DNA from 2 places in the Nocardioides sp. NPDC101246 genome. Region 2 is predicted to be linked to the other one. Evidence: riboswitches for the same ligand, from Rfam matches in the RefSeq annotation. Region 2 holds a riboswitch; the other holds the start of a gene.
What was found. Region 2 has a riboswitch for cyclic di-AMP ahead of ACIRON_RS05925 (C40 family peptidase). Riboswitches for the same ligand answer to the same signal wherever they lie in the genome.
Positions count from the first base shown of each region.

Region 1: linked by a shared signal. The riboswitch ahead of ACIRON_RS04275 (NlpC/P60 family protein) and the one ahead of ACIRON_RS05925 (C40 family peptidase) in region 2 are both predicted to bind cyclic di-AMP.

Region 1 is NZ_JBIWNX010000002.1:238,854-241,875, reverse strand. Features, by position in the region: gene ACIRON_RS04285 (NYN domain-containing protein) at 1-491, opposite strand, end outside; gene ACIRON_RS04280 (hypothetical protein) at 614-796, shown strand; cyclic di-AMP (ydaO/yuaA leader) riboswitch at 893-1,071, shown strand; gene ACIRON_RS04275 (NlpC/P60 family protein) at 1,089-2,075, shown strand; gene ACIRON_RS04270 (hypothetical protein) at 2,114-3,022, shown strand, end outside.
Region 2 is NZ_JBIWNX010000003.1:100,423-103,444, forward strand. Features, by position in the region: gene prfB (peptide chain release factor 2) at 1-67, opposite strand, end outside; gene ACIRON_RS05925 (C40 family peptidase) at 220-1,023, opposite strand; cyclic di-AMP (ydaO/yuaA leader) riboswitch at 1,029-1,201, opposite strand; gene ACIRON_RS05930 (response regulator transcription factor) at 1,415-2,095, opposite strand; gene ligD (non-homologous end-joining DNA ligase) at 2,110-3,022, opposite strand, start outside.

The DNA.
Region 1 (3,022 bases), on a different contig from region 2:
AGGGTGGTGTTGTCGGCCTTGAGGTCGTCGAGGCGGGCCTTGCGGTCGGCACGCACCTCGCGGAGCTCGTCCTCGGCCGCGCTGAGCTTGCCGCGCAGGCGGGCCACCTCGGCGTCGACCACCGGCACCGCGGCGGCGTCGAGCCGGTCCAGGGCCTCCTTGAGGGAGACCTCCCAGCCGTCGGGGCGGATGAGCCAGGCGACCGCGGCCGCCTCGGCCGGGTCCTCGGGGAGGACGACGTCGTCGGCGGAGCCCTCGGGGACGTACGCCGGGCGCAGCTGGCTCCCGACCTTCTCCCGGACCTCCTCGTCGCTCTCGAGCACCGAGGCGATCATCGCGCCGCCCGCCTTGGCGCGCCGGGCCGGCGCGAAGTCGGCGATCCGCTTGAGCGCGGGCGGCAGGCGCACCACGTCGGGAAGCACCCCGGCCGTGAGCGCGACGATGCGCCCCCGGACCGTGTCGGGGAGCGTCGCGTACGCGGAGACCTCCATGTTCCAAGTGTAGGGACCCGGGCCGCGATCGCCGCCTTGAATACCGCGCTGCGATGGTGGTGACACGCCGGAGGCAACCGGACGAAAGCAAAAATGTCGGTGCTCGGTGAGACCGTCACAACATGACGACGAGAATCGACTGTGACACCTGCCTCGTGCGGGGACTGGCGTGCCACGACTGCGTGGTCACCGTGCTTCTGGGGCCGCCTCCGGAGCTGACCATCGAGGACGACGAGCGCCGGGCGCTCGACGTGCTGGCCGAGGGTGGACTGGTCCCGCCGCTGCGCATGGTGGAAGGGATGTAGCCGAACTTTTGGGCGTGGGTGGTTGGCAGGTGGGGGATGGCGTCGGCTAGTGTGCGCAGGAACTTGGCGCTCGTGGGAGTGGGTCAACCGGCCCACGCGGGTGTCGCGCTTAGTCCAGGCCCGCTTCGGGGCGGGCCAGGAGCCGGGGAACCACACCGATCATCTGGGGTGTATCCGCCGCAAGAGCGATCCGGGAGACCGGATCGAGGAGCGGTGGTAGGGCAGGTCGTGCCTGAACCCGTCAGCTCACCCGGTAGGCGTCAACGACTACACACAAGGAGACCGTCCGCTCGTGACACGCGACCGGAAGCGACTCATTGCCGGAGCAGCCGGCATCGCCGCCATCGGTGTCGCCGGGATCATTCCCGCAGCGACCCCCGCCCAGGCAGACCCTGACATCGACGACGTTCGCAAGAAGGTCGACAAGCTCTACACCCAGGCCGAGGCGGCCAACGAGGACTACAGCAACGCCAAGCTGCGGCTTCAGGACCTCAAGGACCAGCTCGAGGACCTCAGCTCCGACGAGAAGCGTCAGAGCAAGGAGCTCGACAAGATCCGCGCCGAGCTCCGTGACTCCGTGCTGCGGCAGTTCGAGGGCTCAGACGTCTCTGCCGTCGGCCAGGTGATCACCTCCGACGACCCGCAGGAGTTCCTCGCCGGTCTGTCCACCGTCTCGTCCTACAACGCTCTGCAGGCCGACCTGCTGGCTCGGTACAACACCGAGGCGGAGGCCCTCCAGGTGCGCCGCGAGGCCACCGAGGACGCCAAGGCCCAGGTGAGCAAGGTCAAGACGACCATGCAGCAGAAGAAGAGCGAGATCGACAAGAAGTACGAGGCGGCTCAGGCCGAGCTCGACGAGCTGGAGGCCGACGAGCTCGAAGAGTTCCAGTCGACCGACACCAGCATCCCGGGCAACCTGCCCTCGCCGTCGGGTCGTGCCAAGATCGCCGTCGACTACGCGCTCGCCCAGGTCGGCGACGGCTACGTCTACGGCGCCACCGGCACCTCGACCTGGGACTGCTCCGGCCTCACCATGGGTGCCTGGGGCCAGGCCGGTGTCGGGCTCCCGCACTCCTCCTCGGCGCAGTACAGCAGCGGCCCCTCGGTCCCGCGCGACCAGCTCGCCCCCGGCGACCTGGTCTTCTACTACAGCCCGATCAGCCACGTCGGCATGTACATCGGCAACGGCATGATCGTGCACGCGTCCAACCCGAGCACCGGTGTGAAGGTCTCCCCGATGGACGAGATGCCCTACACGGGCGCCGTCCGCCCGGGGTGAGTTTGACCCAGGACCCCGAAGAGGCCGATCGTTCGCAGGTGCGAACGGTCGGCTCTCTTCTTTCCCGTCCGGCCCTGATCGGGACCGGGCTCGTGCTGGTGATGCTGCTCGCCGGGTTCGTCGGCTGGCGGCTGACCGGCGGGGGCGAGTACGTCGCGCCGACGCCGACCACCGCGCCGGTCGTGCGCGCCGACACCGAAGGAGCCCGGGCCTCGCTGGACGAGCTGGTCGAAGGCGTACGAGACGGGGCGGAGCCCGAGGGCGAGGATGCCGCCGCGGTGGCGGTGCGCAACGCCCGGGCCATCGGCATCGGGGATGTCACCGCGCGCTACCTCGCGGAGTCGGGCAGCGTGGACCCGGACGGCTCCTGGACGGCCGACGTCGAGATGTCGTGGCGCACCCCCGGCGACCCGACGCTGACCGAGGAGCTCCGGGTCGGCTTCGACGCCGACGGCGCGATCACCGGGTTCTCGGCGGCCCAGGGCACCCGGCTGCCGTTATGGCTCAGCGGCCCGGTCGAGGTGCGCCGCACCGGCTCCACCCTCGTGGTGGCCCAGGCCTCCGCGGAGGTCGCCGACCGCTACGCCGAGCTGGCCACCACCGCGGTCGCCGGGGTCCGCAAGGTGATCGCCTGGAAGGACCCGCGCCTGGTCCTCGAGGTGCCCGCGAACGGCCTCGACTCGGCGCTCGGCGCGCAGCCGGGCACCTACACCGCCGTCGCGGCGGTGACCGCGACCGTCGACGGGTCCACGAAGGCCGGTACCCCGCTGCACGTGTGGGTCAACCAGGGCGTCATCGGCGATCTCGACGCCCCGGGCGCCCAGATCGTCATCACCCACGAGGCCACCCACGCGGCCACCGACGCCGCGACCAACACCAGCCGGCCGATGTGGCTGGTCGAGGGCTTCGCCGACTACGTCGCGCTCCGCGACACCAAGCTGCCGTTG
Region 2 (3,022 bases):
CCTGGCCGATGGTCTGCATCGTTGCCTGGAGCTGCTTGATCTCGGTGTCGAATTCGGGGCCTGCCACGTCTTACAGGTTACTTGACGCGTGGTGCTGCACCGATTCGCCGGCCCCCAAATATGCGCTCGCCCTCCGGCATGGGGAACCGGAGGGCGAGCGCCAGGGGGATGTGTGGGGGTGTGCCCGCCGAAACGGGCCCCGAGACGGGGGTGAAGAGGTCAGGCCTGGTGGGTCGAGCCGGCGAACCAGCCGTCCCAGGCAGCCTCCTCGCGAACGCTGGCGCCCGGCTTGGGGGCGTGCAGCATGATCGCCTGGCCGTTCTCCCAGCGCAGGAAGATACCCACGTGGTAGACGGGGCTGCCCCAGAACATCAGGTCGCCGCGCTGGATCTGGTCGTTCGGGACCGTCGGCAGCGAAGCGGCCTGGTCCCGCGAGACCCGGGGAAGCTCGATGCCGGCGGCGCTGAAGGCGTACTGCGTCAGACCGGAGCAGTCGAACGAGCTCGGACCGGTGGCACCCCAGACGTACGGGTCACCGATCTGCTCGCTGGCGACGCTGATCGCCCGATCGATCTTGCCCTGCCGGCTGGCGGCGTAGGCCCTCGCCTCCGCCTCGGCCTTCTTCTTCGCCTCGGCGGCCTTCTTGGCGGCGATCGCTGCCTTGCGCTTCGCCTCAGCGGCCTTGCGGGCTGCCTCTGCCTTGCGCTCCTGCACCTCGACAGCCCTCTCGAGCTGCTTGATGTCGGTGAGCATCGCCGTGGGGGTGGCCGAGGCCTCCAGGGTCGGAGCCTCCACCACCTTGGCCGGCTCGACGGTGGTGGTCTCGTGGGAGACCGGGGCGGCGTTGGCGGCGGGCACCGCCACCAGGGCACCGGCGGCGATGCCGCTGGCGAGGGTGACACGACCGACGAACTTGCCGTGGGCCCTGAGAGATCCTGCGATCGTCCGGGCGATCGACACGTTCGGCGACCGGAACGGCCGGGGCGCGCCTCGATGGGCAGGATGAGATACGGACTTGGACATGCGTGAGTTCCTTCCCACGCCTGCGAGGTGAGCTGTCGGGTTCGGGCTAGAAGGTTGCCCGGCCATCCTGCGATGGCTTCACCCCAAGCGACCGTCCGAGTTAGTCGCGTGGAACTTGGGTCCCCCGCTCCTGTCCCATACGTACTGCTGAGTGTGAGGGTAAAGGGGGTTCAGTAGTCGGGGCCGGCGTCCGGAGGGACAGGATTCGGCGTGTACCGGGGCCGGTCGTGCGTTGTGCACAGCCCAACCAAGGTGACATGCCAACCAAGCCGGTTCCAAGCCCGAACGGCCGAATCTGGAGCACAAACCGCGTATTCACGCGTGACTTTGCCGTCGTTTGTGAAACATCTCACGCACTGAACACGCATACGACACCGTGTCGAACTTGCGTTTACTCCGCTGCTTCGAGCCGGAAACCGACGCCGCGGACCGCTACGACCTTCTCCTGCACACCGGCCGCCTCGAGCTTCTGGCGCAGGCGCCCGACGGTGACGTCGAGGGTCTTGGTCGAGCCGTACCAGTTCTCGTCCCAGACCTCGGCCATCAGCCGGTCGCGGGAGACGACCTTGTCGCGGGAGGCGGCCAGAACGGCCAGGAGCGCGAACTCCTTGCCGGTCAGGGTCACCTCACGCTCACCGGCGTAGACCCGGTGGGCGGCCACGTCGATGCGCAGGGCGTCGTCGTCGGCACCGGGCTCGACCGGACCCGAGCGGCGCAGGAGGGCGCGGACCCGCGCCTGGAGGACGGCCAGCGCGAACGGCTTGGCCAGGTAGTCGTCGGCACCGGCGTCGAGACCGACGACCAGGTCGATCTCGGCGTCGCGGGCGGTCAGGATCATGATCCCGCCCTCGTAGCCGTTGTCGCGAGCGGCCTTGCAGACCTCGAGCCCGTCCATGTCCGGGAGGCCCAGGTCGAGCAGCACCAGCTCGGCGTCGTACGGAGGCGCCAGCAGCTCCAGCGCCTTCTTGCCGGAGTCGACCCAGGTGACGTCATAACCCTCACGCTGGAGCGTGCGCACCAGGGGAGCAGCGATGTCCTCTTGGTCTTCTACGACAAGCACGGAGTTCGACATGAAGAGAACAATAGTTACAGCCCCGTAGGGCTTGTGAAGAGATCCCCCCTTTCAGATAAGCGCGTGATCACATTGTTAGGTCCGAGCTGGTCGATACCGAGCGGATCCTCGGCCCCCTCCGTGACCTCGTCCCAGGTCACCGGGGCCGCGACCGTGGGGATCTCCTTGCCTCGCAGCGAGTAGGGACAGATCGTCGTCTTCGACCCCGAGTTCTGCGACCAGTCCAGGAAAACCTTGCCTGACCTGCGACTCTTGGTCATCGTCGCGGTCACCTTGCTCGGGTGGGCCTTCTGGAGGTCCTCGGCGATCTCCTTGGCCAGCGCCGTGGCGACCTCCGGTTCGACGGGTTCTGGCAGGGCGGCGTACAGGTGCAGACCCTTGCTCCCGCTGAGCACCGGTGTCGCGGCGAGGTCACGGGCGCCCAGCGCCTCGCGCACCAGCAGCGCCACCTCGCAGCACTCCTGCAGGCCGGCCGGCTCGCCGGGGTCGAGGTCGATCACAATCCGGTTCGCCCCGGCCGGGGTGCCGTCGGCGCCGACGGTCCACTGATGGACGTGCAACTCCAGCGCGGAGAGGTTCGCGGCCCAGGTGAGCGCGGCGAGGCTGTCGAGGATCGGAAAGGTGAGTGTTCCCTCTCTGTGGTCCGCGGTTCGGGATCCCGTTGTCGGAACGGTGACGGTGCGTACCCAGCTGGGTGTGCCGGCCGGTGCGTTCTTCTCGAAGAACGACATGTCGCCGATGCCGTGCGGCCAGCGGATCCTCGTCACGGCGCGGTCCTGGAGCTGCGAGAGCAGCGCCGGCGCGACCTGGGCGTAGTAGTTGAGCACCTCGCCCTTCGTCATGCCCGTACGCGGATAGAGCACCTTGCTGAGGCTGGTCAGGGTCAGCACCCGGCCGTCGACCTCGACGCGTACCTCTTCTCGTTCG